DNA from 3 places in the Pseudomonas sp. NY15372 genome. Region 1 is predicted to be linked to each of the others. Evidence: riboswitches for the same ligand, from Rfam matches in the RefSeq annotation. Region 1 holds a riboswitch; each other region holds the start of a gene.
The links. Region 1 has a riboswitch for cobalamin ahead of ACNFG0_RS05660 (CbtB domain-containing protein). Riboswitches for the same ligand answer to the same signal wherever they lie in the genome.
Positions count from the first base shown of each region.

Region 2: another riboswitch for cobalamin. It lies ahead of ACNFG0_RS06290 (ABC transporter ATP-binding protein); the one in region 1 lies ahead of ACNFG0_RS05660 (CbtB domain-containing protein).
Region 3: another riboswitch for cobalamin. It lies ahead of ACNFG0_RS13675 (TonB-dependent receptor); the one in region 1 lies ahead of ACNFG0_RS05660 (CbtB domain-containing protein).

Region 1 is NZ_JBLUPY010000005.1:16,030-19,296, forward strand. It holds gene cobM (precorrin-4 C(11)-methyltransferase) at 1-534, opposite strand, end outside; gene ACNFG0_RS05650 (cobalamin biosynthesis protein) at 571-963, opposite strand; gene ACNFG0_RS05655 (CbtA family protein) at 981-1,670, opposite strand; gene ACNFG0_RS05660 (CbtB domain-containing protein) at 1,681-1,866, opposite strand; cobalamin riboswitch at 1,961-2,181, opposite strand; cobalamin riboswitch at 2,305-2,504, shown strand; gene cobW (cobalamin biosynthesis protein CobW) at 2,602-3,267, shown strand, end outside.
Region 2 is NZ_JBLUPY010000005.1:157,575-160,841, reverse strand. It holds gene ACNFG0_RS06300 (FecCD family ABC transporter permease) at 1-174, opposite strand, end outside; gene ACNFG0_RS06295 (ABC transporter substrate-binding protein) at 174-1,142, opposite strand; gene ACNFG0_RS06290 (ABC transporter ATP-binding protein) at 1,139-1,915, opposite strand; cobalamin riboswitch at 2,024-2,231, opposite strand; gene ACNFG0_RS06285 (hypothetical protein) at 2,520-2,990, shown strand; gene ACNFG0_RS06280 (GlxA family transcriptional regulator) at 3,267-3,267, opposite strand, start outside.
Region 3 is NZ_JBLUPY010000016.1:41,832-45,098, reverse strand. It holds gene ACNFG0_RS13675 (TonB-dependent receptor) at 1-1,594, opposite strand, end outside; cobalamin riboswitch at 1,705-1,912, opposite strand; gene ACNFG0_RS13670 (GNAT family N-acetyltransferase) at 1,955-2,524, opposite strand; gene ACNFG0_RS13665 (carboxymuconolactone decarboxylase family protein) at 2,599-2,943, opposite strand; gene lpxO (lipid A hydroxylase LpxO) at 3,176-3,267, opposite strand, start outside.

The DNA.
Region 1 (3,267 bases):
GTGGGGTAGCAGCTCGGCAACGATGCGTTCAAGGTGCTTGACGCCCAGGTGGATCGCCAGCGTACTGCGGTGCCGGGCGAGGTCAGCCAATTGCTCGCCTGCGGGCATGGGCGAGCTGTCCCCGTAGCGGGTGAGAATCACTGTCTGCGCCAGCTCCGGTAAGGTCAGCTCGCAGCCGAGCAGGGCTGCGCTGGCCGCAGCGGCCGTGACGCCCGGAATGACCTGGTAATCGATGCCCAGCTCGCGCAGGTGGCGGATCTGCTCGCCGATAGCCCCGTACAAGCTCGGGTCGCCACTGTGCACGCGAGCTACGTCCTGGCCTTTATCATGCGCGTTGCGCATGGCTGCGACGATCTGGTCGAGGTTCAACTCGGCGCTGTTGATCACCGTATGAGCACTATGGCCTTGCAGGACGGCCGCAGGCACCAGGGAGCCGGCATAGATGATCACAGGGCATTGGCGGATCAGGCGCTGGCCCTTGATCGTGATCAATTCCGGATCGCCGGGGCCGGCACCGATGAAAAAGACCGTCATGGGAAATCCTTGCAGAAAGGCAATTGAGAATAGTGATTATCGGCTGCACGCCAAGGCAACGGTAGCGCGGTCGCCCGTCTGGCGTGGCACCAGCAGCCTGGGCGGCCCTTGTCTCTGTGCGGCCAGCGCCAATGCTGCGCTTTCGGCGACCCCCCAGCAGCCACTGTGGTTGAACGCGGCGCGTGAGCGGTGGCTGAGCAACGGTTCGAAGGCGTGCAATTGCGCAGACGGAAACAGCGTCAGGGTGACCCCGAGGCGACTGGCCAGTTCCTGCAACCCGGCTTCGCCGGCCTTCAGGTCGATGCTGGCGATCCCTTGCAGTTGGGCCAGTTGCAGGCCATGGGCAGACAGTGTGTCGCGCAGGAGCTGTTCGAGGAGGTCAGCCGGGCAGCCTTTGCGGCACCCAAAGCCGGCGTAGAACGCCGGCAACAGGGTAGCGCGCGTCATCAGGCCTGGCTGGCGCGACGATAGAGCCAGGCGCTGAGCAGGCCGAGGGCGAGCCAGAAGGCCGCATTGGTCAACCAGGAGGCAAGCTTGAACTGGGCTTCCAGGGCTTCGGGGGCCAAGCTCTCGTGAACGGTTGGTTGAGGGGCTCCTACCAGATGGGGAACGGTCAGCAAGGCCACGCCGAGCACCTTGAACAGCCAATGCCGGGCAAACACCGCCAGCGCCAGGCCCGCGGCCGTGGCAGCCGCCGTACCGGCCCACCAGGCCTGGCGTTGGCCTAGGTCGGCCGCGACAGTGCCGGGCAGTTCCGGGGGTAGCCCGAGGGTCGGCGCCAAGCAGAACACCGCAAAGCCGGCCAGGCCCCACAGTGCCCCGGTGGCTACCCGCCCTGGCTCGCGCAGGCTATACAGCGCTGCAAGTATCAAGGCGAAACCGACGGCCACCACCAGATTGCCGCCGGTGGTGGACAGCACGCGTTGCCAGCCGTCTTCCGGGGCCCAGGCTTCGGCGTCATGGGTATGTGCGACCGTGCCATCCCCATGGGCGTGGTGCTCGGCGCTCGGGGCGCTGCTTTCAAAGGTTTCCGCCTGGAGAATCAGCGGCGTGACCCAAAGACTCTGCAACAGGGTAAGCAACAGGGCGGCGAGCAGCCCGCTGAAGCCGGCGGTACGGGCAATGCGCTTGATCATGCAGGCGTACTCAGTGGCAGGGGAAGGCGGCGCTGTGGCGGGTATCGTGGGCGGCGTTGTGCACGGCCTCGATGTGCGAGAAGCCAGCGAAGTACACCAGGCACAAGCCCAGCAGGCTGGCTCCGATGGCGAGGATCACGCGCTGGCTGAGGCTGACAGGCGTGGCGATGCTGTGTTTGGCACTGGTGACGGACATGACGCGTTCCTCTGCTTTTTTATGGGCGGCGGGCACAGGCGTCACGCCTGGGCAAGGCTTGCCCAGGGCATACGACAGCACCCGCCCACCGCGGGGTGTTCATTCGACGTCAGGCCGGTCTCCGGGCTGGCGAGGAGGAGGCAGGCTCCCTGGATCGCGTCACCTTCCCATGCCATACGACGCGGCACAGTGGTCAAGACGCGCACTCGCTTACCGTTGCGGGGGCAGCACCGGCCTTGTCCGGCCCCTTGGGGCCTGCGACGCACCGGTTTCCCGTTTCACCCCCGAAGGGGCACCTGAACGCAAGGTGCAAGCAAAGCATGCGGCCGATTTCCCGTCAATTGGCGGGTGAGGCGTGAGCGGGCATGGAGGGAGACGGTCCTGATGTCGGTGGCACATGAATACTGCGCTGATGGTTGACCGCCTACCCACCACTGCGTAGCCTTGCCGCTTCGAGGTTCTGCGGCGTTGGCCGCAGCTAAGACGGGAACGCGGTCCAAGCCGCGGCTGCCCCCGCAACTGTAGGCACTGAACAGGATCGACACAGCCACTGCGTCCAGGCGCGGGAAGGCGTCGTTCCACCGGCCCCGGCCGGTACGGTGCAAGCCAGGAGACCTGCCTCGCGACGTTTTCGACTTTCAACCGGGCGGGGTGATCCGGTGGCGAACGAGCCCGGCCAGCAGGCCCGCGGCTTTCGTCCTGCATGCCCGCGCCATCTGCCTAGGGCATCGCGACATGAAAACATTGGCCAAGCTCCCCGTCACCATCGTCACCGGCTTCCTCGGCTCGGGCAAGACCACCTTGCTCCGGCACATGCTCGACAACGCCCAGGGCCGGCGCATCGCGGTCATCGTCAACGAGTTCGGCGAGCTGGGTATCGATGGCGAAATTCTCAAGCAATGCAGCATCGGTTGCACCGAGGAGGAGGCCAGCGGCCGTGTCTACGAACTGGCCAACGGCTGCCTGTGCTGCACCGTGCAGGAAGAATTCTTCCCGGTTATGCGCGAGCTGGTGGCACGTCGCGCTGACCTGGACCACATCCTCATCGAAACCAGCGGCCTGGCCTTGCCCAAACCACTGGTACAAGCCTTCCAGTGGCCGGAAATCCGCAACGCCTGCACCGTCGACGCGGTGATCACCGTGGTCGACAGCCCGGCGGTGGCCGCCGGTACCTTCGCGGCTTATCCCGACCAGGTGGATGCCCAGCGCAGGCTCGACCCAAACCTGGACCATGAGTCCCCCTTGCACGAGCTTTTCGCCGACCAGCTGGCCAGCGCCGACCTGGTGGTGCTCAACAAAGCCGACCTGATCGATGCCGCAGGCTTGGCCAAGGTCCGCGCCGAGGTGCTCGAGGAACTGCCGCCGGCGGTCAAGGTGATCGAGGCCAGCAGCGGTCGTCTG
Region 2 (3,267 bases), 140 kb from region 1:
GCGGCTCCAGCTCCCTGTGTCGCCCAGGCCGGCCTGTTGCATCACGATGCCCAGCACGTCGGTCAGTGGCACCTTGGCAGCCCCAAACCCCAGGGACAACACGCACGAGCACAGCACAGCCACCAGCAGCCCGGCGAGCAGCAGCCGGTAGGCACTGCGATCACGCACGGGCATCACTGCGGCGTGCCTGCGAACAGGCGGGGATGCAGCGCCGCTGCCAACAGCTCGATGGCTCCGGCATTGTCCACCGATGGGGTGACCTGGAGGTAGGAAAGCACCACGAAGCGTCGATCGCGGATGGCCGTTACCTCGCCCAGGGCCGGCTGCGCGAGCAGGAAGTCGCGCTTCTGTTGCCAGGAGGTCGGGCCGTAGTCGACGATGACGATCACCTGCGGGTCGCGCTCTACCACGCTCTCCCAGTTCACTTCGGTCCAGCTGGCAGCGACGTCGGCCATCACATTGTCACCGCCAGCCGCCTCGATCAGCGCCTGGGGCATGCCGAGACGGCCAGAGGTGGTGGGGCGGTCTTCGCCGCTGTCATAGAGGAATACGCGGGGAGCCTGGTGTACATCGGCGACATGTGCCTGCACGCGGGCCACGCGCTGGCGCAGGGTATCGATCAGCGCCTGGGCCTGCTGGCGAACATCGAAGATGCGCCCCAGGTTGTCCAGGTCCCGGTACAGGTCGTCGAGGCTGGCGCGGCGCTGGGGCATCACCCGCGAGCAGGACTCGCTGAGCTCGTACACCGGGATGCCGAACGGTGCCAGGGCCTGCGGCGTGACCGGGCCGCCTACGTACATGCCGTAGCCCCAGCCGGCGAAGAGAAAGTCGACGTTCGCATCGAGCAGGGTTTCCACCGACGGGTAGCGCGGCGCCAATTCAGGCAGGCCGGCGAGAGCACCGGTCAAGGATGGGTCCAGGGTCTTCCAGCCACTGATTCCGGTGAAGCCAACCATGCGCTCGCGCAACCCTAGGGCCAGGAGCATGCCGGTCAGGTTACTGTCATGGCTCACCGCCCGCTGGGGCGGCTGGCTGAAGGTGACGTCGCGATCGCAACTGCGCACGGTAACGGGATAGTCGCCGGCCCAGGCGGCGAAGGGCAGGGCGGCCAGCAGGGCCAGGCAGGCAAGGTGTCGCTTCATGCGGGGCTGATCCAGGTGATGCGTGGGTGAAAAGCCACGGGGTGACGGTCGACCAGTGCCCGTACGCCAAAGACCTCGGCCAGGCACTGCTCGGTCAGCACGTCGGCTGGGGGGCCGTGGGCAACGATGCGGCCAGCCTCGATGACATACAAGCGGTCACAGAAGGCCGCAGCCAGGTTCAGGTCATGGAAACTGGCGAGCAGGCTCAGGCCGGTGGCGCGCAGATGCTCCAGCAAAGCCAGCTGGTAGCGGGGGTCGAGGTGGTTGGTGGGCTCGTCAAGGATCAGCAGACGCGGTTGCTGGACCAGTGCACGGGCCAGCAGCACACGTTGCTTCTCGCCGCCAGACAACGGCGCGAAGCCATGATCGCCGCGTCCCTGCAGCCCCAGGCGATGCAGGCTGTCGTCCACCAGCGCGTCGTCATCGTCGCCATCGAACCAACCCTGGTGCGGCGTGCGGCCCATGGCAACCACGTCGCGTACACTCAGGCCAAAATCTTCGGGAAATTCCTGGAGCATCACTGCGACGCGTTGCGCCACCCAACGCGCTGGGCGCTGCCAGATGTCCTCGTTCTCGAGCAGCACGCGCCCGGCATCGGGCCGAGTGAAGCGATAGGCACAGCGCAGCAGGCTGGTCTTGCCGCTGCCATTGGGGCCGATCAAGCCGACGCATTCACCAGGGCGCACCTCCAGATCGATGTTGTCGAGCAGCCTCCGGCCACCATGGGATGGCGCCCAGTGCAAACCTTCGAGACGCAGGGTAGGGGCGGACATGACGAGCAACCGTACCGGGAATGAATGTAACCCGACGATGACGGCGCGCAAGGGAATCGCGGGCAGGCTACTGCCCCAAGACCGGCCCGCGCCCGCCCACCGCGGGAGTTGCCAAACGAGGTGACAGGCCGGTCTCCGGGCTTGCGAGAGTCGTGAGGCATTCACCTTCCCATGCTGGCGGCACAGTGGCGTATCGAATGCATCGCTCGCTTACCGTTGCGGGGGCAGCGCCGGACTGGTCGCGCAAGGCGATGCACCGGCTTCCCGTTTAATCCCCGGCGCGGCGGCAGGGGACACCTGAAACTGGGGCGCATCTGAGCATTTATGGGGTGGGGAGTCAACCTGTAGGGCGCCCCCGGGCTAGGCGGAGTCTTTAGACAGCGACCGCGTACCGGGTGCGTTGAAGCATTTATCGAGTTTGCGCGTGTGAATGCATCAATGAGGAGGAGCACTTTATCGAACACAGAACATAAATATAAACAATATAACTAAACTAAATGAATATTTAGTTTAGTTATTCCTTAAGCTCATATCATAAGGGCAGGGTAGCCCATCTGGTGAGCTATGGGGTAACTCATGCGTGATCGCTAAGGATTACCATTCAATGACTCACTATCCAGGCTGGATGCTTGAAAGCGCCCATAATTACCTCAAGGCCGCTGAGATTCTAGACGCCCAAAACCTCCCGCATGTTGCCATGGTCAATGCAGCGATCGGTATGGAAATCTTGCTGAAAAGCTTTATTTCCGTACCGGATCAGCACCAAGGTACGTCCGGCGAAACCTACAAGCTCGACGTCGAAGCACTTAAAACGGCTCACCAGCACCTGCAGTCGATCGGCAAGATTCCACCCAAACAAAAGCGTGACGCACACGATCTGCTGACGCTGTTTCACGCGGTGCCTCCAACGATTCGTGAGAGCCTGGCTCTGAACAGCCAGGAACACTCATTCGAGCGGTATCGCGATGTGTTCACCAACAGCCGGTATCAGTACGAGTCAGCCAACTGGAAATTTTCCGATCCAGTACTGATGAGATCGCTGCGGTGGACGTTAGCCAACGTGGTTGGCTACTAAAAGGAACGAGGCTCGCAGGATCCGTTCGTGCTGAGTTACATCGCTGAGGTCCAAGTTCGATCTGCAGCGCAGAGATCGAGGCCAGGGGCCTGGCTTCAAATCTGCCACACACGACCCAGGTGGCTCCATACGAATTTGCGCATAATGTATATTATGTTAAATATTATATTATTCGAGGACAATACCGCGGTTCTCTCCGCCCCAATCCATCTCACCTCGCTGTTCAACCAGCTGGCCCTGAGACCAGCCCATGTCTCGAGTAAATGGCCCTTGTGAT
Region 3 (3,267 bases), on a different contig from region 1:
GGGTCCATTCACCGCGCCCGCCCCAGAACCGTTGCTTGAGGCCCAATTCGGTCTGCTTGGCTTCGGTCAGGTCGTAGCGTTGCTCCGGACGCAGCGTCAGCAGGTCGCCCACGCCGTCTTCGCTGGTCGAATACTGCCCATACAGGGACAGATCCGGCGTGACCGCCAACACCAGGCCGGCACGCCAGTTGCCACCGCGCAGGCTGCGGTCGCTGCGGGTGTCGTTGACCAAATCGTCGCGGTCGATATGGTTCTGGTCGCGGCGTACCCCGGTCACCAGCGACAGGCGCTCGCTCAGCGCCGTGCGATTCTCGGCGAACAGCGAGAAGGTGTGGGTGGTGGACAAGGTTTGCGGGCGTGTCGGCGATAAGCTGTGGAACCGGCCAGGCGCCGGGTTCCAGGGGTCCAACACGTCCTGGCTGCCATCGTCGTACGGTGCGTTGCTGTCGACGTTGAAGCGGATCTTGTTGTACTCGGCACCGACGACGGTCTTGCTGGCCAGGCCGAACAGGCTGTGGTCGAACGTGAAGCTCTGGCGGTCGCCGAGCTGTTCCTGGTTGTGCTTGATCTGCAGGAAGCTGCCGCGCTCGAGGTCGCCGGCATCGGCGTTCCATGCGTAGGTCTCGGCGTTGCGCCAATGCCGACGGCTCTTGATGGAGTACAGCTGGTTGCTGGCGGTGATGCGGTCGCTGATGGCCCAGTCGGTGTTCAGGCGGGTCCACTCGTCGTGGTAGCGCTGCACGTCGTTCTGGATGTTGTAATTCTTCTTGCGCAGGCTGCTGCGGTAATGGCCGTCGATCAATGGGGTGCCGTAATAGTTGGCGGGCTCGGCATCGCCACGCTCGTGGGCGAGGGTGAAGCTCAGGTCGTCGGTGGCGTCGAAGCGCAGGGCGGCGCTCAGGGCCAGGCTGCGCGAGTCGGTACGATCGACCCAGCCATTGCCGGCTTGCTGGTTCAGGGTCATGCGGTAGCTGAGGCGTTCGCTGAGGCTACCGCCGCTGTCCAGGCCGAGCTGCTGGCGATCCCATGAACCATAGCCCAGGCGCAGATGATTGCGGATCTCGCCGGCGAAGGGCTTCTTGGGTATGGCGTTGACCACGGCGCCGGTGGCGCCTTCGCCATAGAGCACCGACGCCGGCCCGCGGATCACCTCGATGCGCTCGATCATCCATGGGTCGACCGGAAAGGTCAGTGTGCCGGCGCCGCTGTACAGGCGCGAGCCGTCGAACAGCGTCATCACCGAACTCTGGCCTTCGAAGCCACGGGCAGAGAGCCCGGTGCCGCCATCGCCCGGGCTGCCGGTGAAGGTGATGCCCGGTGAGCGGGTCACGGCATCCTGGACGGTGAGGTTGTTGCGCTGCTGGATCTGCTCGGCGCTGATGCTGCTGGTGCTGGCCGGCGTTTCCAGGGCGCTCAGGCCCAGGCGCGAGCCGGCCTGGGTCGGGGTGGCCAGGTCGACGGACGCTGCGTCGCGGGTGTCGGTGATGGCGGTCGAGGGCAAGGTCAGGGCCTGGCTGTCGAACTCATCGGACCATGCCGGCATGGAGACGGCCAGGCAGGCCGCCAGGGTGTGAAGCGTGTAGGTACGGGACATGTCGTTCCACTGCTGCAGGAATGAATGGATCCCGGTGGAAACAACGCATAGACGAGCAAGCACGCACGCAGGGGCGCACGCGAAACCGGCCTGCGCCCGCCCACCGCGGGTTTGCCAACGAAGCTCCAGGCCGGTCTCCGGGCTTGCGAGGGTCATGAACGCCTTCACCTTCCCATGCACGAGGCACAGTGGTGTGTCGAAGGGTTCGCTCGCTTACCGTTGCGGGGGCAGCGCCGGACTTGTCCTGCAAAGGACGCACCGGCTTCCCGTTTCACCCTGCGCGCGGCGGCGCAGGACACCTGAAACAGGTGCGCATCTGACCATCGTTCGGCGCGGGAGTCAAATGCGCAAGGGGAGGGTTCAGCGACCGCGACGGCGCGACACGCGGGCCTCGATGTTCTTGCGCCCGATCAACAGCGGCGGCTTTTCCACCACCGGTTCATCGGCCAGCCACTTGTACATCACCAGGCAGTCCACCAGCCCCAGCTCGGCATGGCGATAGGCTTTGGGCAGGCGGCCCACGGTCTCGAAACCGAGCTTGTGCCACAGCGCCACGGCCACTTCGTTAGTGGTCACCACCGAGTTGAACTGCAGGGCCAGGAAGCCTTCCTGGCGTGCCAGTTTCTGTGAGTGTTCGCACATCAGCCGCGCCACGCCACGGCCACGGGCGGCTTCGGCGACCATGTAGCCACAATTGCCCACGTGGCTGCCGGGGCCTGCTGCGTTGGCCTTGAGGTAGTACGAGCCCAGCAGTTGGCCGTCGGCTTCGGCCACCAGGGTGCGCAGCGGCAGCGAAAGCCACAGGTGGCGGGCTTGCTCGAAGCTGAGGTCGGGGTCGAAGGCGTAGGTCTGGCGGGCCTGGACGATGGCCTGGAAGGTCGGCCAGAAGCGCTCGAAGTCTTCCGGGGTCATGGGGCGGATCTGGATCATGGCGGCTCCTGCGGGCTGAACCGCCAAGTCTGGGTGGCGTGGCGCCGTCGCGCAAGAGCGGCGGCGTCGTTCGCTCAACTGCCGGCCTTGCCCACCGCATCCATGACGCGGGCCGAGTACACCAGCGCGGCGCCCGCATTCATCGCCACGGCCACACCGAGGGCCTCGGCGATTTCCTCACGGGTGGCGCCTTGCTTGACCGCTTGCTGGGAGTGCACGGCGATGCAGCCATCGCAGCGGGTGGTCACAGCCACGGCCAGGGAGATCAGTTCGCGGGTTTTGGCATCCAGGTGATTGGTCTTGGCCCCGGCACCGCTGGCTGCCATGTAGCCGGCCACGGTGTCGGGGGACAATTGCTTGAGATCGCCGATGCCGGCCATCAACTGCTTACGGTAGGCGTCCCAGTCCATCATGCTCATCGCGTTCACCTCAAGAGGTTGGCAACAGGAGCTTTCAGGCTAGTCGAAGATCGTGATGGGGGATTACGCAGCCCGATGGGCTGCGGTGCTGTGCGGGCTTGCCCGGCGATCACGCGCGAAGCCCTTGCCAGGCGACGGTGATATCCGGCCCGGCCCAATCGCGGGACAAGCCCGCTCCTACAGGGGGGCGCCACTCCCACGCCGATCGCGCTGGATCCAGGGCCCCGCGATCTCAGATGTAGATGAAGAACAGTACCAGTGCCGCGACGACAGCCCACTTCTCCAGGTAGTAGCGGGTACGGTTGCGCTTCTTCATCGCCTTGC